4 regions of the Streptomyces sp. NPDC040405 genome follow, and region 1 is predicted to be linked to each of the others. Evidence: riboswitches for the same ligand, from Rfam matches in the RefSeq annotation. Region 1 holds a riboswitch; each other region holds the start of a gene.
What was found. A riboswitch is a leader RNA that binds a small molecule or an ion and turns the genes downstream of it on or off. The one in region 1 is predicted to bind cyclic di-AMP.
Positions count from the first base shown of each region.

Region 2: linked by a shared signal. The riboswitch ahead of ACZ59A_RS40775 (M23 family metallopeptidase) and the one ahead of ACZ59A_RS18240 (M23 family metallopeptidase) in region 1 are both predicted to bind cyclic di-AMP.
Region 3: linked by a shared signal. The riboswitch ahead of ACZ59A_RS23910 (transglycosylase family protein) and the one ahead of ACZ59A_RS18240 (M23 family metallopeptidase) in region 1 are both predicted to bind cyclic di-AMP.
Region 4: linked by a shared signal. The riboswitch ahead of ACZ59A_RS22945 (C40 family peptidase) and the one ahead of ACZ59A_RS18240 (M23 family metallopeptidase) in region 1 are both predicted to bind cyclic di-AMP.

Region 1 covers NZ_JBVIVI010000004.1:98,241-103,675, forward strand. Annotated here, with positions in the region: gene ACZ59A_RS18230 (M16 family metallopeptidase) at 1-1,270, shown strand, start outside; gene ACZ59A_RS18235 (M16 family metallopeptidase) at 1,291-2,676, shown strand; cyclic di-AMP (ydaO/yuaA leader) riboswitch at 2,946-3,107, shown strand; gene ACZ59A_RS18240 (M23 family metallopeptidase) at 3,122-3,916, shown strand; gene ACZ59A_RS18245 (GntR family transcriptional regulator) at 4,119-4,898, shown strand; gene ACZ59A_RS18250 (HPr family phosphocarrier protein) at 5,013-5,294, opposite strand.
Region 2 covers NZ_JBVIVI010000017.1:137,500-142,934, reverse strand. Annotated here, with positions in the region: gene ACZ59A_RS40785 (hypothetical protein) at 1-149, opposite strand, end outside; gene ACZ59A_RS40780 (aldo/keto reductase) at 340-1,284, opposite strand; gene ACZ59A_RS40775 (M23 family metallopeptidase) at 1,428-2,606, opposite strand; cyclic di-AMP (ydaO/yuaA leader) riboswitch at 2,618-2,761, opposite strand; gene ACZ59A_RS40770 (PP2C family protein-serine/threonine phosphatase) at 3,040-4,272, opposite strand; gene ACZ59A_RS40765 (hypothetical protein) at 4,534-4,887, opposite strand; gene ACZ59A_RS40760 (DUF6227 family protein) at 5,023-5,435, opposite strand, start outside.
Region 3 covers NZ_JBVIVI010000005.1:574,903-580,337, forward strand. Annotated here, with positions in the region: gene ACZ59A_RS23900 (cytochrome P450 family protein) at 1-1,258, shown strand, start outside; gene ACZ59A_RS23905 (transglycosylase family protein) at 1,373-2,338, shown strand; cyclic di-AMP (ydaO/yuaA leader) riboswitch at 2,593-2,759, shown strand; gene ACZ59A_RS23910 (transglycosylase family protein) at 2,766-3,440, shown strand; gene eno (phosphopyruvate hydratase) at 3,560-4,840, shown strand; gene ACZ59A_RS23920 (FtsB family cell division protein) at 4,974-5,435, shown strand, end outside.
Region 4 covers NZ_JBVIVI010000005.1:369,724-375,158, reverse strand. Annotated here, with positions in the region: gene pcrA (DNA helicase PcrA) at 1-2,208, opposite strand, end outside; cyclic di-AMP (ydaO/yuaA leader) riboswitch at 2,377-2,610, shown strand; gene ACZ59A_RS22945 (C40 family peptidase) at 2,619-3,803, shown strand; gene ACZ59A_RS22940 (L,D-transpeptidase family protein) at 3,868-4,584, opposite strand; gene ACZ59A_RS22935 (hypothetical protein) at 4,738-5,091, opposite strand; gene ACZ59A_RS22930 (C40 family peptidase) at 5,321-5,435, shown strand, end outside.

The DNA.
Region 1 (5,435 bases):
CCCGGTCGCCGCGCTCTGCCTCTGGTACGACGTCGGTTCACGCCACGAAGTCAAGGGGCGTACCGGCCTCGCCCACCTCTTCGAGCACCTGATGTTCCAGGGCTCGGCCCAGGTGACGGGGAACGGCCACTTCGAGCTGGTGCAAGGAGCGGGCGGCTCGCTCAACGGCACGACCAGCTTCGAGCGCACCAACTACTTCGAGACGATGCCCGCCCACCAGGTCGAGCTGGCGCTGTGGCTGGAGGCGGACCGTATGGGGTCCCTCCTGACCGCGCTGGACGAGGAGAGCCTGGAGAACCAGCGGGACGTCGTCAAGAACGAGCGCCGCCAGCGCTACGACAACGTTCCGTACGGCACGGCCTTCGAGAAGCTCATCGCCATGGCCTACCCCGAGGGCCATCCGTACCACCACACGCCGATCGGCTCGATGGCCGACCTGGACGCCGCCTCCCTGGAGGACGCCCGGGAGTTCTTCCGCACGTACTACGCGCCGAACAACGCGGTGCTGTCCATCGTCGGTGACATCGACCCCGAGCAGACGCTCGCCTGGATCGAGAAGTACTTCGGCACCATCCCCTCCCACGAGGGCAAGCGGCCGCCGCGCGACGGCACCCTCCCCGAGGTCATCGGCGGGCAGCTGCGCGAGGTCGTGGAGGAGGAGGTCCCGGCCCGTGCCCTGATGGCCGCCTACCGGCTGCCGCACGACGGCACCCGCGAGGCCGACGCCGCCGACCTGGCGCTGACCGTCCTCGGCGGCGGTGAGTCCTCCCGGCTGCACAACCGCCTGGTGCGCCGCGACCGTACGGCCGTCGCCGCCGGGTTCGGCCTGCTGCGGCTGGCGGGCGCGCCGTCGCTGGGCTGGCTGGACGTGAAGACCTCCGGCGGGGTCGAGGTGCCCGGCATCGAGACCGCCGTCGACGAGGAGCTGGCCCGCTTCGCCGAGGAGGGCCCGACGCCGCAGGAGATGGAGCGCGCCCAGGCGCAGATCGAGCGCGAGTGGCTGGACCGGCTGGCCACCGTCGGCGGCCGCGCCGACGAGCTGTGCCGGTTCTCCGTGCTGTTCGGCGACCCGCAGCTGGCCCTGACCGCCGTGCAGCGGGTGCTGGACATCACCGCGGAGGAGGTGCGGGCCGTGGCCGCGGCGCGGCTGCGCCCCGACAACCGCGCCGTGCTGGTCTACGAGCCCGTCCAGGGCACCGAGGACGTGGACGGGGCAGACCGGTCCACCGACGCCGCCGACACCGACGCAGAAGGGGAGGCGGCCCAGTGAGCGACGCCGTCACCGCCACCATGACCTTCCACCCTCAGCCGCAGGGCGGCGCCCCCAGGCCGTGGGCCTTCCCGGCGCCGGAGCGCGGTGAGCTGTCCAACGGGCTCACCGTGCTGCGCTGCCACCGCCCCGGCCAGCAGGTCGTCGCCGTGGAGATCAACCTCGACGCCCCGCTGGACACCGAGCCGACCGGGCTGGAGGGCGTCGCCACGATCATGGCGCGCGCCCTGTCCGAGGGCACCGACAAGCACACCGCCGAGGAGTTCGCCGCCGAGCTGGAGCGCTGCGGCGCCACCCTGGACGCGCACGCGGACCACCCCGGCCTCCGGGTCTCGCTGGAGGTGCCGGTCTCCCGGCTGCCCAAGGCGCTCGGCCTGCTCGCCGACGCCCTGCGCGCCCCCGCCTTCCCCGACGGCGAGGTCGAGCGGCTGGTGCGCAACCGGCTGGACGAGATCCCGCACGAGCTGGCCAACCCGGCCCGCCGCGCCTCCATGGCCCTGGCCAAGGAGCTGTTCCCGACCGAGTCGCGGATGTCCCGGCCGCGCCAGGGCACCGAGGAGACCATCGAGGGCATCGACGCCGCCGCGGTGCGGGCCTTCTACGAGGCGCACATCCGGCCGTCCACCGCGACCGCGGTCGTCGTCGGCGACCTGACCGGTGTCGACCTCGACCAGGCGCTCGCCGACACCCTCGGCGCCTGGACCGGCGGCCCGGCCCCGCAGGGCTCGGTCCCGCCGGTCATCGCCGACGACACCGGCCGTGTGGTCATCGTCGACCGGCCCGGCGCGGTCCAGACCCAGCTGCTCATCGGGCGTATCGGCGCCGACCGGCACGACCGCGTCTGGCCCGCGCAGGTGCTGGGCACCTACTGCCTGGGCGGCACCCTCACCTCCCGGCTGGACCGGGTGCTGCGCGAGGAGAAGGGCTACACCTACGGGGTGCGCTCCTTCGGCCAGGTGCTGCGCTCGACGCCGCCCTCACCGGCCGGTGGCGGCTCGGCGGGCGCCTCGCTGCTGGCGATCAGCGGTTCGGTGGCCACCGAGGTCACCGGCCCGGCGCTGGAGGACCTGTGGACGGTGCTGCGGACGCTGAAGGAGGAGGGGCTGACGGACGCCGAGCGCGATGTCGCCGTGCAGAACCTCGTCGGTGTCGCCCCGCTCAAGTACGAGACGGCGGCCGCCGTCGCGGGCACGCTCGCCGACCAGGTCGAGCAGCACCTGCCGGACGACTTCCAGGCGCAGCTGTACGCCAGGCTCGCCGAGGCGGGCACGGTGGAGGCGACCGCGGCGGTCGTGAGCGCCTTCCCGGCCGACCGGCTGGTGACCGTACTGGTGGGTGACGCCTCGAAGATCGAGGAGCCGGTCAAGGCGCTCGGCATCGGAGAGGTGCGCGTCATCACCGGCTGAACCGCGGCCCGGTGAACCGCGGCCGGCGAACCACGGCCCGATGAACCGAGGCCCGTCGGGCCCGTTATGTCCCCGGGGCCGACCCAACGCACTATCACTACAAGGACCCTGGCGTCGCATGAGACGCCAGGGTCCTCCCATATGCCCGATTTGAGGGCTGTTTGGTTTGTGGCGAGAACAACAAAAACCCGTAACCGTTTGGTGATCGAAACACGGCCCGTCTAGCGTCAGTGCGGCTGTTCGCCGGATACCCGCCGCATCCGCGGCACGGACAGTCATCGCCGAGTCCCATGGTGCGAGTGCCAGGGGAGCCGGGGACCCAAACGTCCCTGGGGTGAATCGGACGCCTTCCCCGGCCGGGGGAGGGGCCCGTAGGAGACCTTCCTGCTCCGAACCCGTCAGCTAACCCGGTAGGCGAGAAGGAAGGAAAGGAGTGCGCCACACCATGGCGTTCACCCGTGCCGCCGGGAAGCACCGACGTCCCAGCCAAGCCGCTGTCCGCACCGGAGCGAACATCGCGGGCATCACCACGGTCGCCTCGGGCGTCGTCGCCGGCATCGCCGGCCCCGCCCTCGCCGCGACCGGCGAGACGCCGTCTCCCCAGGACACCGGTCTCCGCCAGGCGATGGTGATGGGCGACGGTCTCTCCGACCGGATCGACGCGCAGGCCCAGTCCCAGGAGGCCGCCGCGGAGGCCGCCGCCGCCAAGGCGAAGGCCGAGGCCGTGGCCCGCCAGGAGGCCGCACGCAAGGCCGAGGCGGCCGCGAAGAAGGCCAAGGCGGAGCGCGAGGCCAAGGAGCGCGCCGCACGTGAGGAGGAGCGCAAGCGCCTCAACACGTTCGAGTCGCCCATCAGCGGCTCCAGCGTCTCCACCGGCTACGAGGCGTCCAGCGGACTGTGGTCCTCCGGCAGCCACACCGGGATCGACTTCCAGGCCTCCACGGGCACTTCGGTGCACTCCGTGGGCTCCGGCGAGGTCGTCGAAGCGGGCTGGGGCGGCGCCTACGGCAACAACGTCGTCATCAAGATGAACGACGGCACCTACACCCAGTACGGCCACCTCTCCTCGATCGGCGTCTCGGTCGGGCAGAAGGTCACCCCCGGCCAGCAGATCGGCCTGTCCGGCGCCACCGGCAACGTCACCGGCCCGCACCTGCACTTCGAGGCCCGCACCACCGCGGAGTACGGCTCGGACATCGACCCGCTGTCGTACCTGCGCTCGCACGGCGTCAACGTCTGACCCGCGCCGCCCCTCCTGTCGAAAGGCCCCGTCCGCTCCGGACGGGGCCTTCGGCGTACCCGCTCCGCTGTGACCAAAAAATATCCCCGAATTCCCGTCGCCCATCGGAAATCCCGGCGGCTTCGAATAGAGTCGCTGAACGCGCGCCAATCGGATGCGTTTCGCGGGGTTGAGGCGGAGGTTCGACAATGCGGGACCGGAAGTGAACGGGGATACGGCCGCACTCCAGGGCGGTCGCCGGATTTCGGCGCATGCGGTGTGCACGGCGATCCGTGACGACATCATCTCCGGTGTCTGTCCACCCGGCAGCCGGCTGGCCGAGGAACTGCTCGCCCGGCGCTACGGGGTCTCCCGGGTGCCCGTACGCGAGGCGCTGCGCACCCTGGAGTCCGAGGGCTTCGTCACGACCCGGCGGCATGCGGGCGCGTGCGTCGCGCAGCCGTCCGAGAAAGAGGCGGCCGACCTCCTGGACATCCGGGCCCTGCTGGAGCCGCTGGGTGCCGCCAGGGCCGCCCAGCGCCGCACCGAGGGGCATCTGAAGGTGCTGCGGGGTCTGGTCCGGCTCGGCCAGGAGCGGGCGCAGTGCGGGCGGCTGGGCGAGCTGCGCTCGCTGGGCGACTGGTTCCACGAGACGCTCGCCCAGGCGTCCGGCAGCCCGAGCCTGGCGGGCCTGCTGGTGCAGCTGCGGCGCAAGACGGCGTGGGTGTACGCGGTGGATCCGGCCCGGCAGGCGGCGCAGTCGGTACCGGGCTCACCGGGCGCACCGGGCCCGGCCGGGTGCGCGGACCCGTCGGTGCGCGCCGTCGAGTCCTGGGCGGAGCACGGGGCGATCGTGGACGCCGTCGCGCGCGGTGACGCCGACCGGGCGCGCACGCTCGCCGGCGCTCACACCGAACGTTCGCTGGCCGAATACCGATTGCGAAATGCGCCCCAGGTGAGAACTTCGAAACATTCCGTAAACACGGCGAGCGGGCAGAATTAACAGCTTCCCGGTATGCGGCTCAATGGAATTCCAGATGCGGAAAAACAACGGGGCCGCGGTGATCCGTAATGGTTCACCGCGGCCCCGCCGCGCCGAAATGCGATTCGGACGGAATCAGACGGTCTCCGGAAGCTCCTCGAGACCCTCGGCCACCAGCTTCGCGAGCCGGTCGAGCGCGACCTCCGCGTCGTCGGCTTCGGAGGCGAGCACGACCTCGTCGCCACCCTGAGCGCCCAGGCCGAGCACGGCGAGCATGGAAGCGGCGTTGACCGGGGTGCCGCCCGCCTTGGCGATCGTGATGGGGACGCCTGCGGCGGTCGCCGCACGGACGAAGATCGACGCCGGGCGGGCGTGCAGGCCCTCGGCCCAGCCGATGTTGACGCGGCGCTCAGCCATGGTGTTGCCCTTCAGATCTGCGGGTGCTGTTGTCTAGACCAGATCATACGGTGTCCGGTCTCGCCCGGGTCGGGCCCGAGTGGGTCCGGTCATGTCCGAACAGGTCCGTTACGGACTTTCCCTCGACACACCCCGTTCACG
Region 2 (5,435 bases), on a different contig from region 1:
GCGGACGCGGCCGGGGAGCTCGAGGAGCCCGCCGCGTCGTCTTCGGGCCCGCAGGCCGTGGCCCCCAGGCTCAGCGCTGCCGCGGCGACGATGGTGAGGGCGATGCGGCGGCCGGCGCGGCCGCGGAAGCGGGTGGTGGCGGTGTTCATCGTGCTTCTCCCGTTGGTCTGTGCTCTCGTACCGTCCCGGACGACAATCGCGTGCCGTTCCCGGACGACAACCACTCTCGATCATCGAGTTGGCGTTCCACTAACGGACAACTAATGAAGAGCTGCAGGCGGGAGAGGGCGAGCCACGGCGACGACGCGCCGGTACGGCGGCGCGTCGCCGGGACCGGGGTCAAGCCGAGACGGACGTCAGGAGGTCCAGTTCGGGCTGGGTGAGCCGGAGGTCGGCCGAGGCCAGCAGGGCGGGGAGCTGGGCGGGGATGCGGGCGCTGGCGACGGGGGCGACGACGGTCGGCTGGGCGGCGAGCCAGGCCAGGGCGACCGTGGCGTGGTCGGCGTCGTGGTTGGCGGCCACGTCGTCCAGAGCGGCGAGGACCTTCTGGCCGCGCTCGGTCTCCAGGTGCTGGGCGGCGCCCGTGGAGCGGGCGCTGTCGACCGTGGTGCCCGGGCGGTACTTGCCGGTGAGGAAGCCGGAGGCGAGGGCGTAGTACGGGAGGGTCGCCAGCCCGTGGCGGGCGGCGACGTCGGCCAGTTCGCCTTCGAAGGTGTCGCGCGAGACCAGGTTGTAGTGGGGCTGGAGGGCGACGTAGCGGGCCAGGTTCTCCTTGTCGGAGAACGCGAGCGAGGCTTCGAGGCGCTCGGCGGAGATGTTGGAGGCGGCTATCTCGCGGATCTTGCCCGCCTTCACCAGCTCGTCCAGCGTGGAGATGATCTCCTCGACCGGCACGGACGTGTCGTCGAAGTGGGTGTAGTAGAGGTCGATGTAATCGGTGCCCAGGCGCTGGAGCGATTCGTCGAGGCCGGTCTTGATGGCGGACGAGGAGAGCCCGCGGGGCTCCGGGGACCCGGCGCCGACCTTGGTGGCGAGGACGATGTCGTCGCGGTTGCCGCGGGAGGCGAACCACTTGCCGAGGACGGTCTCGGACTCGCCGCCCTGGTTGCCGGGGGCCCAGGCGGAGTAGACGTCGGCGGTGTCGACGAAGTTGCCGCCCGCCGCCACGTACGCGTCGAGCACCTCGAAGGACTCGGCCTCGTCGGCCGTCCAGCCGAAGACATTGCCGCCCAGGGAGAGCGGGAAAACGGAAAGCTTGCCAATGGTCTTGCGAGTCTCAGTCACGCGTTCCCACAACGCGCTGACCGGAGGCGCTTATTCCGTCATGCGGCGGCGGACAGCGAACCGGCGGCCCTGGCGTCAAGGGGGGAGAGAGCGCCAGAGCCGCCGGAGCGAGGGGCCGCCGGTACGACGGCCGGATCAGGGGGTCACGGGTTCAGCCCGTGGTCGCGCAGCCAGGACAGCGGGGCGATCGGGGAGCCGCCGCCCGGCCGGACCTCCAGGTGGAGGTGGGGGCCGGTGACGTTGCCGGTGGCGCCGACGCGGCCGATGGTCTCGCCCGAGGACACCTTGCCCGAGGTGACGACCATGGACGACAGATGGCAGTACCAGATCTCGGTGCCGTCATCGAGCTTGAGCACGATGCGGTAGCCGTACGACCCGGCCCAGCCCGCCTGGGTGATGGTGCCGCCGCTCACCGCCTTGACCGGGGTGCCGGTCGGGGCGGCGAAGTCCTGGCCGGTGTGGTCGGCGGACCACATGTCTCCGGCCTGGCCGAAGCCCGCGGTCAGGGTGTACGAGGCGACGGGCAGCGTGAATCCGGCGGACCCGGTGGAGGTCTTGGCGGGGGTGTCGGCGGCCTTGGCGGCGGCCGCGGCCTTCGCCTCCTGCTTCGCCTTCGCCTCGGCGGCCTTCTTCTTGGCGGCGGCCTCGGCCTTCTTCTGCTCCACCAGGTCGCGCGCCTTGGCGGCGGCCTTGGCCGCGTCGTCGGCGGCGGCCTTGGCGGCGGCCCGTGCCTCGGCCTCGCGCCGGTCGTCGTCCGCCGCGGTCTGCTGGCTCTCGGCCTGCCGCAGGATGCGGGTGCGCAGCGCCTCGCCGGAGTCGGTGCCGCCGGTGGTGAGGGTGGCGGCGGTGGACTGGGCGGAGCCCTGGTCGTCCGCCATCAGGGAGCCGATGCCGGGCAGGTCCTTGGCGGCGGGCAGCTGGGCCTTGACCTCGTCGGCGACGTGGGCGAGGTCCGGCATGGAGATCGGGACCGACGGCCGGTCCTTGGCGCTGGCCATGCCGCCCGCGCCGACCGCCGCGATGACGCCGACGCCGAGGACGGCGCTGCTGCGGGCCATGGTCCCGCCGCGCTGTTTGACGACGCGGTGCCTGCCGCGCAGCGGAGCGATGGACTCCTCGGTCGGGTTCCACTCGTCCCAGACCGCTTCTTTGGCGGCGTACGAGGCGGAGGACTCATCCGGTCCCCCTTCGGCTCCGAGTCCGACAGCGGGCCGGGCGCCGGCACCGGCGTCGAAGCCGACTCCGTACGCGGTCGCGGTGCCGATGCCGGTACCCGATGAGCGGTACGGGGCTTCGTCCAGTACGGACCTGTTGGACGCCACCGGGGCGCACTCCTTTCCTTCCCTCTCGCCTACCGGGTTAGCTGACGGGTTCGGAGCAGGAAGGTCTCCTACGGGTCAGGTTCGACCCGATTCACCCCAAGGTGGTGGTTCCCCGGTTCCCTCGGTGCCGCGGCTGGTGCTGGCGTAATGCGTGATGCGTCATGCGTGGTGCTGAGGGTGGTGCTGCCGCTGGACGTACGGGATTCGGCGACGGCGCACGGTGCCGCCTCTGCGACGGCTACGTCGACCGCGCTGCGTTATCGAACGTTAATAGAGAGCGCGACATGATTCCAAGCTCTTCTGAAGAATCCGCGCAGCTTTGGCATGAACTTAGTAAGCAACGGGGGACAGATGGGGGCGTTTCACCCCGTCAGGCAAGGGTTGGCAAAAACCTCCGACAAGCTGATCGTGCATCAATCGTTATGCGCACGCGTCACGGTCGGCTACGGTCCGTGTCCGGAGCGGGGGCCGTGGTTCCGTTCGATCCGGACGGGCGCCGGACCGCGAGGAGTGCCATGTCGTCCGAGGTCTCCCGGCCCGCGTGCAGCGCGACGTCCTCCACCAGCGCGTCGAGCAGTCCGCCCGGTCCGGTGAAGCGGCGGCCGCGCAGCCGCTCCTCCGGGACGTAGAACGTGCCGTGCCGGTCACGGGCCTCGGTCACCCCGTCCGTGAACAGCAGCAGCGTCGCGTCCTCGGGGAACCGCAGCTCCGTCACCCGGTCGGGCCACCCGCCCAGTTCGCCCATCCCCAGCGGCAGCGCGGCCGCCTCCGGCTCCAGCGGCAGCACCTCGCCGTCGCCGGGCAGCAGCAGCGGCGGAGGGTGGCCGCGGTTGATGAGGCGGAGGGTGGAGTCGCCGCGCGGGATCTCGCCGAGCACGGCGGTGGTGAACCCCTCGAACGCCTCCAGCTCGGCCCGCCGGGCGCCCTCACGCCGCAGCGCCCGCTCCAGCCGCCCCGCGAGCCCCTCCAGCGTCGCCTCCTGCTCGGCCGCCTCCCGGAAGGCGCCGATGAGGACCGCGACGACCTCCACGGCCTGCAGCCCCTTCCCGCGGACGTCCCCGACGATCAGCCGTACGCCGTGCGGGGTGTCCTGCACCGCGTACAGGTCGCCGCCGATCGCCGCGTACCGCTCGGCCGCCACATAGCGCGCCGCGACGTCCAGCCCGGCGATACGGGCGGGCGGTACGGGCAGCACGGCCCGCTGCGCCGCCTCCGCGATACCGCGCGCCGAGGCCAGCCGCCGGTCGCTGCGGCGGACGACCCGGTTGATCACGAGCGCGAGCAGGGCGACGGTGGCCACCGTGGCGATCTCGGTCGCGGCCTGGGTCGGGTCCCGTACGCCGTGCAGCTCGGCCAGCAGGCATACGGCGAGAAGGGCGAGGACCGTGGTGACGATGGTCTGCCGCAGCGGGAAGAGGGAGGCGGCGACCAGCGGGGCCGCGGCGAAGAAGGGGGAGGCGGTGTACGGGGCCGGGGCTGCGAGGTCGAAGGCGACGCCGCCGAGCAGAAGGGCGGCGGGGGTCCAGCGGGCCGCCCAGCCCCCCGACGACGCCTGAACGGCCTCCTCGGCCGTGACGAGTCCGGCGCCCGGGCCCGGGGCGGCCGCACCGGAGGCATCGGGGGCGGCGGGCGTACGGGCGCCCGTACGAGCTCTGCTCCCTCGCACCCGCACCACCGGCTTCTCCCGCTTCCCCTGAATCCGCGACCTCGTCCGTGCCCCCGTCCGTGACCTCGTCATCAGGCTTCCGGGTGCCGGGGCGCGGTGCGAGCCGGTGGCGGCCATGTGGGTGCGTCAGGAGTGCTTCAGGGGACCGCGCCCGGATGCCGAGCGGCCCCGGATGGCAGGCATCCGGGGCCGCGGGGCGAGCCATGGCATTCGCCGGGCTCGGTCAGCCGAGGCCGTGGCCGTCGGCGTGGGGCTCATCGCTTACGGGTTACCGGCCGCGATGTTGGTGCAGTTGCTGCCGACGGTGATCCCACCCGTGGGCGCGGTGCCGGAGATAGCTGCGATGGCGCCGGTGGCCGTGTCGCAGTCGTTGCTCTGGACAGCGGCGGTGCCGTTGGTGAAGTTGAGGCAGTTGCTGGCGACGGAGATGTCGCCCGTGGCGGCGGCCACGGCGGTGTCGACGATGGGGCCGGCGGCCGTGTCGCACGAGTTGGTCTGGATCGTCCCGAAGGGGTCGAAGCCCCCGCCACCGTGGGCGGATGCCCCGGCCGCACTTCCCAGGACCAGGGCTCCGGCCGCTACGGCCAGGACAGCTACCTTCTTTCCGATGTTCACTTGCATTCCTCCAGAAGAACCGAATCCGCGGAAAACCACACGGCCCGATTCAACGAAAAGAATTCCGCGACACCGGGGAGGCGCGCACACAGTTCACCCGGTAGGCCCACCATCGGATTTTCGGAGGTCGGCTTTTCAGAGGTCGACGCCGAGGGCACGGGCATGGCGGTCGGCCGCCAGCTCCGCCGAGACCTCGTCGAGGTACACCTCGCACACCAGCCGCCCGTCCCGGGTCAGATTGTGCTCCAGCTCCCACAGCACGATCTCGTCCCCGCCCGCGAGCAGGAAGGCGTGCTCGTAGAAGCGGCACCAAGTGGCGTCGGGGCCCCCGGGGCGGCGGCGCGGCTTGGGGGCGAGGGCGATGTCATGGGCGAACGCGGTCGCCAGCAGCCGCTCGGTCTCCCCGCCCGGCCGGTCGGGGTTCTCCGCGCGGCGCAGGACGCGGCGGGCGTGGTCGGCCGAGTCGTCCGCCACGTACGCACGCTGGACCGCGGGCGGCTCGGCGGCCTCCAGCATCTGCTCCGGCAGCCACAGCGGTAACCCGTCCA
Region 3 (5,435 bases), on a different contig from region 1:
GAGCGTGTCCGATCAGCCTTGCCCTGCCCCCGCTCCCACCCTGTTCACCTGGGAGTTCGCCACCGATCCCTACCCCGCGTACGCCTGGCTACGCGAGCATGCCCCGGTGCATCGGACCACGCTCCCCAGCGGGGTCGAAGCCTGGCTGGTGACCCGCTACGCCGACGCCCGGCAGGCGCTCGCCGACGCCCGGCTGTCGAAGAACCCCCAGCGGCACAGTGAGTCCGCTCACGCCCGAGGCAAAGTGGGCATCCCGGGCGAACAGCGCGCGGATCTGATGACACATCTGCTCAATATCGATCCCCCGGACCACACCCGGCTGCGGCGGCTGGTGTCCAAGGCGTTCACCCCGCGCCGCGTCGCCGCGTTCGCCCCGCGGGTGCGCGAGCTGACCGACGCCCTCATCGACGCCTTCGCGGACCGGGGAGAGGCGGACCTCATCCATGAGTTCGCCTTTCCTCTCCCTATCTATGCGATCTGCGATCTGCTCGGCGTCCCGCGGGAGGACCAGGACGACTTCCGGGACTGGGCCGCGACGATGATCCGGCACGGCGGGGGCCCGCGCGGCGGAGTGGCCCGCGCGGTGAAGCGGATCCGCGCGTATCTGGCCGAGTTGATCCACCGCAAGCGCGCCGCGCTCGGCGACGACCTGATCTCCGATCTCATCCGGGCCAGCGACCACGGGGACCACCTCACCGAGAACGAGGCCGCGGCGATGGCCTTCATCCTTCTCTTCGCGGGTTTCGAGACCACCGTCAATCTGATCGGCAACGGCCTCTACGCCCTGCTGCGCAACCCCGAGCAGCGCGCCCGGCTCCAGCGGCATCTGGAAGAGGCGGAAGAAGGGGACGAGGAACTGCTCGCCACCGGCATCGAGGAACTGCTGCGCTACGACGGCCCGGTGGAGATGGCCACCTGGCGGTTCGCCACCGAGCCGGTCACGATCGGCGGCCAGCACATCGCCGAGGGGGAACCGGTGCTCGTGGTGCTCGCCGCCGCCGACCGCGACCCCGAGCGCTTCGCCCACCCCGACGTCCTCGACCTCTCCCGCACCGACAACCAGCACCTCGGCTACGGCCACGGCATCCACTACTGTCTGGGCGCCCCGCTGGCCCGCCTGGAGGCGCAGACCGCGCTCGCCACCCTGCTGCGCCGACTCCCCGACCTCCAGCTGGCGGTGGAGCCGGAGGAGTTGCGCTGGCGCGGCGGGCTCATCATGCGCGGGCTGCGCACCCTCCCGGTGACCTGGGGAAAGTGACGTTCGGTCAGGCGCATGACCACGGCGTGACCTGGGATACACCGGCTTGTGATGATCGTGTGACCTCGCTATGTTCAACCGACAACCGAGCCCCCACACGAGAGGCGATTTCGCATGCTTTCCGGAAACGGACGCCACCGCCGCCCTCGCCAGGCTCCCGCCATCGTCGTCGCGGCGGGGGTGACCGGTGCGAGCATCGCCATCCCGCTCTTCGGGGCGACCGGCGCCCAGGCCGCCCCCGCGGGCACATGGGACCGGGTCGCCGAGTGCGAGAGCGCGGGGATGTGGAGCGCCAACGAGGGCAACGGCTTCTACGGCGGTCTGCAGTTGACCCTCGACATGTGGAAGAAGTACGGCGGCACGGGCTACGCCCCGCGCCCCGACCTCGCCAGCCGCTCCCAGCAGATAGCCGTCGCCGAGTCGATACTCGGCGACCGCGGCCCGGACGCCTGGCCCAGCTGCGCGCTGAACGCCGGGCTCACCGCCGACGGCGATGCCCCGGACGTGAACCCGGGCAGCACGGCGCGCCCCTCCCAGCAGGCCCCGCAGCACGGCGACTCGGGCGACGGCTCGGACGGTGACTCGGGCCGGGACTCGGGCGGTGACTCGGACCGGGACTCCGGCGAACGGGACGGCGCCCCGGCCGACAAGACGCCGGAGGAATCGAACACCCCCACCCCCTCCGGCACTCCCGACCCCTCGGACGCACCCGACGCCACGCCCTCCCCGTCGCCCACCTCCAGCACGTCCGACCCCTCGCCGACGCCCACCTCCACGGGAGGTGCCTCCGGAGACCGCTCCGGTGAGCACCGGGGTGAATCCGGTAAACATCGGGGCGAATCGGACCCGGGGGAGCGGCCGAGCGGCCATGCCTCGCGTGGCGGAGCCGACCGCGCCGAAAACCCCACGGATGGCGGCTACACGGTGCGTCCGGGTGACAATCTTTCAGCAATCGCCGAAACGCAGGAATTGGGCGGCGACTGGCGTCGGCTCTACGTGTCCAACGAGAACCTCATCGGAACCGACCCGGATCTCATTCTCCCTGGTCAGCGGCTTGACCTCACCATCAGGGGCCGGTAGTTCGGGGGGATTTGCCCGATCTGAAACCGGTGAGACATACCTCTCGTCACATTTCCCGGGCCGTCCCTCGTGTCCGGTCTCTCCGCACCCGGCCCCACCTGCGCCGATGTGCGCCGAGTGAGATCGATAACGTCCCTCTTCGCTGGGATAAGGGTGTTTGAACGTTTCCCGCACGTGTGTTTAACGTCTTTCCGCTCGCCACCGCGAGCACCGTCGACCGTCACGCCGAGTCCTGCCGGCGGTCGTCCGGTACCGACGCGCCAGCGCCGAAGGCAGGAGCGGGGGACCCAAGGTAAGTGCCGGGAGGCCAGCGGAATCGGCCGAACGGCTAGGGGTGAAGCCGGGTGCGTACTCCGCATCCGGCCGGGCAACTCACGCCCGAACCCGACAGCTCACCTCGTAGGCGTCGGTGAGGAAACGAACGAACATGTCCAACGCTCAGGGCAAGCACCGTCGTCCTTCCAAGGCCACCCGTATCGCCGCGCTCGCCGGTCTCGCCGGAGCCGCCGTGGCCACCCCGCTCATCGGTGCGACGTCCGCCTCTGCCGCGACCAGCTCCCAGTGGGACCAGGTCGCGCAGTGCGAGGCCGGTGGCAATTGGTCGATCAACACCGGCAACGGGTACTACGGCGGCCTGCAGTTCTCCTCCTCCACCTGGGCCGCCTACGGCGGTACCGCGTTCGCTCCCACCGCCGACAAGGCGGGCAAGGCCCAGCAGATCCAGGTCGCCGAGAAGGTCCTCGCCAGCCAGGGCAAGGGCGCCTGGCCGGTCTGCGGCAAGGGTCTGACCTCCGGTGGCGCCCCCGCCGCCCCCGCGCCGTCCACCCCGTCGCAGAGCCAGCCCGACTCCTCGCAGCCGGCCCCCTCCGCCAAGCCGAAGGCCGCGCCGCGCAGCGCGCCCGAGCACGCCGCGCGCGCCGAGACCCGCGGCCCGATCAAGAAGGGCGACGGCGAGTACAAGGTCAAGTCCGGTGACACCCTTGGCAAGATCGCCAAGACGGAGGACGTCAAGGGCGGCTGGAAGAAGCTGTTCGAGCTGAACAAGAACGTCATCCAGAAGGCCGACCTGATCTTCCCCGGCCAGCAGCTCCACCTGAGCTGAGCCGTCCCACCCCGTTGACGAGCCCCGGCCGGGTGCGCCGCCCCCACGGTGCACCCCGCCGGGGCTTCGGTGCGGTTAGGCTCATGCTGCTACCGAAGACCCATACGAAGGAGATCCTCGTGCCGTCCATCGACGTCGTCGTAGCTCGCGAGATCCTCGACTCGCGAGGCAACCCCACGGTCGAGGTCGAGGTCGGCCTCGACGACGGCAGCACCGGCCGTGCCGCTGTCCCGTCCGGCGCCTCCACCGGCGCCTTCGAGGCCCTCGAACTCCGTGACGGCGACAAGAACCGCTATGGCGGCAAGGGCGTGGAGAAGGCCGTCCTCGCCGTCATCGAGCAGATCGGCCCCGAGCTGGTCGGATATGACGCCACCGAGCAGCGCCTGATCGACCAGGCGATGTTCGACCTGGATGCCACTCCGGACAAGTCCTCGCTCGGCGCCAACGCCATCCTCGGCGTCTCCCTCGCCGTCGCGCACGCCGCTTCCGAGGCGTCCGACCTGCCCCTCTTCCGCTACCTCGGCGGCCCGAACGCGCACCTGCTGCCGGTCCCGATGATGAACATCCTGAACGGCGGCTCGCACGCCGATTCCAATGTGGACATCCAGGAGTTCATGATCGCGCCGGTTGGCGCCGAGTCCTTCTCGGAGGCCCTGCGCTGGGGTGCCGAGGTCTACCACACCCTCAAGGCGGTGCTGAAGGAGCGCGGCCTGTCCACCGGTCTCGGCGACGAGGGCGGCTTCGCGCCGAACCTCGACTCCAACCGGGACGCCCTCGACCTGATCGTCGAGGCCATCAAGAAGGCCGGTTACCAGCCCGGCCAGGACATCGCGCTCGCGCTCGACGTCGCCGCCACCGAGTTCTACAAGGACGGCGTCTACCAGTTCGAGGGCAAGGACCGCACCGCGTCCGAGATGACCGCGTACTACGCCGAGCTGGTCGACGCGTACCCGCTGGTCTCCATCGAGGACCCGCTGAACGAGGAGGACTGGGACGGCTGGAAGACGATCACCGACCAGCTCGGTGACAAGGTCCAGCTGGTCGGCGACGACCTGTTCGTCACCAACCCCGAGCGGCTGGCCCGCGGCATCGAGAACGACACCGCGAACGCCCTGCTGGTCAAGGTCAACCAGATCGGCTCGCTGACCGAGACCCTCGACGCCGTCGAGCTGGCCCAGCGCAACGGCTTCAAGTGCATGATGTCGCACCGGTCCGGTGAGACCGAGGACGTCACCATCGCCGACCTGGCCGTCGCCACCAACTGCGGCCAGATCAAGACCGGCGCCCCGGCCCGCTCCGAGCGGGTGGCCAAGTACAACCAGCTGCTGCGCATCGAGGAGATCCTGGACGACGCCGCGGTGTACGCGGGCCGTTCCGCCTTCCCGCGCTTCAAGGGCTGACCGCTTCCCGATCCTGAGGAGCGGACACGTCTGACGCATGTCCCCGGCCGCGGTCCCGTACCGTGGCCGGGGACGGCGTTACTCAAGCGGGCGTTACTCACGACTCAAGCGAAGTCATCACCGGGGAGGCGACGTGCCGGCGGATCGGTTCTCCACCGCGACCAGGCTCAAGGCGCTCGGCGAGCACGCCGCCGCCCGGGTCTACCGTGCCCGGATCAAACGCCGCCGCAGCAGGCTCACCGGCCGGGCCGCCCTCCTCGCACTGGTCGTCTGCTCGCTGGTGGTCGCGCTGGCCTATCCCATGCGGCAGTACATCTCCCAGCGCTCGGAGATCGCCGACCAGCGCCGCCAGGCCCAGCAGGAGCGCGCCGAGGTGGCCAAGCTGAGCGAGCAGAAGGCCCGGCTGCGCGACCCCGCGTACATCGAGCGGCGAGCCCGCGAGCATCTGCACTATCTGATGCCGGGGGAGACCGGCTTCAGCATGGTGGACCCCGGCGCCCGGGCCGAGCGCTCCACCGACCATGGCGCGGGCGACCGCCCCTGGTACACCAACCTCTGGGACACCGTGGACACGGCGGACGCGCCGAAGGCGGCC
Region 4 (5,435 bases), on a different contig from region 1:
GTACTGGTCGGGGATCTCTTCCAGGAAGCGGGACGGCGGGTTGTACGCGGGCTGGCCCCAGGCGCTGCGCATGGTCGACCGCGACAGATACAGCCGCTCGCGGGCGCGCGTGATCCCGACGTACGCCAACCGCCGCTCCTCCTCCAGCTCCTTGGTCTGGCCGAGCGCGCGCATGTGCGGGAAGACCCCGTCCTCCATGCCGCTGAGGAAGACGACCGGGAACTCCAGCCCCTTGGCCGTGTGGAGCGTCATCAGGGTGATGACCCCCGCGCCCTCCTCGTCCTCGTCGGGAATCTGGTCGGAGTCGGCGACGAGCGCGACCTGCTCCAGGAAGTCCGCGAGCGTGCCGGGGTTCTCCTCGCCCCGGTCCTGCTCGAACTCCAGCGCCACGGAGGCCAGCTCCTGGAGGTTCTCGATGCGGGTCTCGTCCTGCGGATCGGTGGACGCCTGCAGCTCCGCCAGATAGCCGGTGCGCTCCAGCACGGCTTCCAGGACGGTCGCCGGGCCCGCGCCCGACTCCACGACGGTCCGCAGCTCCTCCATGAGGGTGTTGAACCGCTTGACCGCGTTCGCCGAGCGGGCCGCCATGCCGTACGCCTCGTCGACGCGGCGCAGCGCCTGCGGGAAGGTGATCTTCTCGCGCGACGCGAGGGCGTCGATCATCGCCTCGGCGCGGTCGCCGATGCCGCGCTTGGGCACGTTCATGATGCGGCGCAGCGGTACGGCGTCCTCGGGGTTGGCCAGCACGCGCAGATACGCGAGGACGTCGCGGACCTCCTTGCGCTCGTAGAAGCGGACCCCGCCGACGACCTTGTACGGCAGCCCGACCCGGATGAAGATTTCCTCGAAGACACGGGACTGGGCGTTGGTGCGGTAGAAGACCGCGACGTCCCCGGCGCGGGCGTCCCCCGCGTCCGTCAGCCGGTCGATCTCGTCGGCGACGAACTGGGCCTCGTCGTGCTCGGTGTCCGCGACGTACCCGGTGATGGTGGCGCCGGTGCCCGCCTCGGTCCACAGGTTCTTCGGGCGGCGGTTCTCGTTGCGCTCGATGACGGCGTTGGCCGCGCTCAGGATGGTCTGCGTGGAGCGGTAGTTCTGCTCCAGCATGATCGTCCGCGCGTCCGGATAGTCCTCCTCGAACTGGAGGATGTTACGGATCGTGGCGCCCCGGAACGCGTAGATCGACTGGTCGGCGTCGCCCACGACGCACAGCTCCCCGGGCTCCTCCCCGGCCGCGTCCGGGCCCGTGTCCGTACCTGTGTCCTTGCCCGCGCCCGTGTCCTTGCCCGTGCCCACCAGCTCGCGCACCAGCGTGTACTGAGCGTGGTTGGTGTCCTGGTACTCGTCGACCAGGACGTGCCGGAAGCGGCGGCGGTAGTGCTCGGCGACGTCCGGGAACGCCTGGAGCAGATTGACCGTGGTCATGATGATGTCGTCGAAGTCGAAGGCGTTGGCCTCGCGCAGCCTCGACTGATACATCACGTACGCCTCGGCGAGCGTCTTCTCGAAACCGTCCGCCGCCTGACCGGCGAAGGTCTCCTCGTCGATCAGCTCGTTCTTCAGGTTGGAGATCTTGGCGCTGAACGACTTCGGCGGGAACTTCTTCGGGTCGAGATCGAGATCCCGGCACACCAGCGCCATCAGCCGCTTCGAGTCGGCGGCGTCGTAGATCGAGAACGATGAGGTGAAGCCCAGCTTCTTCGACTCGCGGCGCAGGATGCGGATGCAGGCGCTGTGGAAGGTCAATACCCACATGGCGTTCGCCCGTGGCCCGACCAGCTCCTCGACCCGCTCCTTCATCTCGCCCGCCGCCTTGTTGGTGAAGGTGATGGCGAGGATCTGGCCGGGGTGCACATGGCGGGCGCCGAGCAGATACGCGATGCGGTGGGTGAGCACCCGGGTCTTGCCGGACCCGGCCCCCGCGACGATCAGCAGCGGCGAGCCCGTGTGCTCCACGGCGGCCCGCTGCTGCTCGTTCAGCCCCTCCAGCAGCGCCGCCGGGTCGAGGGCGGGGCGGGGCGCGCCGTCCCGGTAGTACGCCTCTCTGGGGCCGCTCGGCACCGGCGCGTCGAACGCGCCCGTGAAGAGGTGGTGCGGCACCTCCTCGGCGTCGGCGGGGCCCGGGTGTGCGGAATCCTCGGGCGGCGGGGGCTCCTCGCCCGGAGGCCCGAGATTCGCCAGGAAGCTGTCGTCAAAGAGGCTGCTCATCGCTCACCGAGTTTAGGCGGCCCTACCGACAGCCTACGCATGGACCGCACATGGATGTCACGAAACGGTTTCGGGCAAAACGACCACCAGCCTTCACAGGAGCACCACGAGTTGGCTACCGTCCTCCCTCAGGCAGCCCGTGCACCCGTCGGCGAACCGCGTCGGCCCGGGCAGCCTCCGCCGAGTCCGGCCACGTCGCAAGGCGCCCGGAGCCGGGGACCCGCCCTCCTGACCCCCTTCGGGGAGGAGGGGCCCAATCAACCCCGGGGTGAATCGGCCCGAGCTGCGATACGACACGTACGGCAGGTACGACGTGGCGTCCCGCCCGCGCACGGCCGTAGGGCAACCTTCCGTACCGCCCGAACCCGACAGCTAACCCGGTAGGCGGTCCACGGAAGGAGTCGCCTCCCTTGGCGTCGCACCGCAAGCCGCGGACCCGAATACCCACCGCCGCGTCCTCCACCGGGCGCCGTACGGCCGTCGGGTTCACCACCGCCGCCCTCGCCTCCGTCACCCTCCTTTCCCAGACCGCGAACGCCGCCCCGGGCGATCCGAAGCCCGGCACGACGCAGTCGATCGAGGCGGTCAAGGAGAAGGTGGACACCCTCTACCACCAGGCGGAATCCGCCACCCAGCACTACAACGCCGCCAAGGAGCGCTCCGAGAAGCAGCGCACCAAGGTCAACCGGCTGCTGGACGACGTCGCCGAGAACACGGAGAAGCTCAACGAGGCCCGCCGCACGCTCGGCACCTACGCCGCGGCCCAGTACCGCAACGGCGGGGTGACCTCGAGCGCCGCGAGCCTGCTGTTCTCCAACGACCCGCAGGACCTGTTCGACCAGTCCCATCTGATGAACCGGATGGCCGGGTCGCAGAAGAAGGCCGTCGACGACTTCCAGACGCAGGCGGCGAAGGCCGCCAAGGAGCGCGGCGAGGCCGCCAGGAGCCTGGAGTCGCTGAACGAGACCCAGCGAGAGCTGAAGACCAAGAAGAAGTCCGTCCAGGACAAGCTCGCGCAGGCCCGCCGACTGCTGGCGAATCTGACCGCCAAGGAGAAGGCGCGACTGGCGGCGATCGAGAAGAAGAAGGCCGAGGAGGCGCGGCGCAAGGCGGCCGAACTGGCCGAGAAGCAGCGGGAGGCCGCGGCCAAGCAGAAGGAGCAGGCGCAGGAGCAGCAGTCGAGCGGCGGTTCCTCTTCCGGTTCCGGTTCCAGCACCGGCACCGGCTCGTCCACCTCCACGAGCGGCACCAAGGCGGCCAAGGCGATCGACTTCGCGGAGTCCCAGCTCGGCAAGCCGTACGTCTGGGGCGCGACCGGCCCCAACTCCTATGACTGCTCAGGGCTCACCCAGGCCGCCTGGAAGGCCGCCGGTGTCTCGCTGCCGCGCACCACGTGGGACCAAGTGAAGGCCGGTACGCGCGTCTCGACCTCCGACCTCAAACCCGGTGACCTCGTCTTCTTCTACGACGACATCAGCCACGTCGGGCTCTACATCGGCGACGGGATGATGATCCACGCGCCGAAGCCGGGCGATGTGGTGAAGAAGGCACCGATCACCGAGATGCCGATCTACGGAAGCGTGCGGCCCGCGTAGCCGCCACGGAGCGATGCGGCTGCCCGTCCATGCCGGCGGGCAGCCGCTGCTCACACCAGCCGGATCACGTGCCCGGCTTACGCCCGTACACGTACACGTCGTCGCCGTTCCGCAACAGGCTCCAGTACTTCTTCGCGTCACCGGACCGCATGTTGACGCAGCCGTGGGAGCCGGGCGGCGACCATACGCTGCCCGCGATGGAGTGGAACGCCTGGCCGCCGTCGAAGAACTGGCTGTAGGGCATGGCCACGTCGTAGATCGTCGACCAGTGGTTCTTGTCCCGCCAGTAGATCTTTTTCAGCCCGGTGCGGGTCTCGTACTTGTCCCGCCCGGAACGCACCGGCACCGGACCGAACACCAGCCGCGAACCGTCCTGCACCCAGCTGAGCTGCCGGGTGAGGTCGACGCAGGCGATGCGGCCCTTGTTGGTGGGGCACTTACGCGCCGCGTTGGGGTTGTGCCCCGCCGCCCGCTGCGCGTTGATCAGCTTCATGACGCCCCAGGTGACGGGGCCCGCGTAGCCGATGGTCGGGCTGATGCCGTGGTTGATCTGGAAACTCCGCGTCGCGCGGCAGTCCCCCGAGGACTGCCGGCCGTCGACGGGACGGCCGAGGAACTTCTCGACCTGCTTCTGATACGGACCGGTGGTCGCCGTACACGACGTCGCCGCCTGCGCCGGTGCCGCACCGAGTGCGACGGTCAGCGGCACCACCATGCCCGCCATGCCCAACGCGACCGCCGTGCGGCGCCGCCATGCCGCGAATCTTCGCTCTGCCCCCATTGCGCGCTCCCTCCGGGCTTGCCCTTGACGGGTAAGACAGTCGAAGGGTGCGTCGGGTTGCGCTTACAGGTGCGATTTCCCCCATTCCGCCCCTTCGCGCCCCCGGGTTGGCCCACCGGAAGGGGGCGGAGCAGGTCAGGGGAGTCAGGAGAATCAGGTCCAGAGGACGGCGATGAAGATGTTCACCGTCGTCAGCGCGCCGACCGCGCCGAACACCGCGGGCTCCACCTTCTCCTCGTCCCGCTTCACATACACCAGGCCCAGGATCACGATCAGCAGCGCCAGCTTGATGCCGATCTTGACCGTGTTGACGGTCTGATCGTCCGCCTGGTTCAGCCCGACCAGTACGGCACCCGTGACCAGCATGGTCAGGGCGCCGTGCAGCATCCCCGGAGTCATCCGCGCGCCGCCCCCGCGTACCGCCGTGAGCTGGGAGAGGAAGCCCCCCAGCAGCGCGGCGATGCCGACGATGTGCAGGCCGACGAACACATTGATGAGTACGTCCATGGCATCGGAGACTAGCGCCGCTCATATCACCGCCAGTCACCCGGGTGCACCCCGATCGGCACATCGGTCACAGCCGCCCCGATCCCGCCCTCCCCACGCCATCCCCGTGATCAGCAGACGGCACCGTGAGGACGAATCCGTCCACCTCCGTTCATGTCAGCACACCGTGCCGCGGACCGGCCTAGTTTCCCCTCCAGGAAGCACACCCCTGTCCCCGCACGAAAGGTGTATCGCCGCAGTGGCGCCGCAGCCCCCCACGAAGCCGAAGCAGCGGCACCGCCCGTCGCTCACCGGCACCACCGTCCGCACCGCCGTGACCCTCGCCCTCGCGGGCGCCGCCTCCG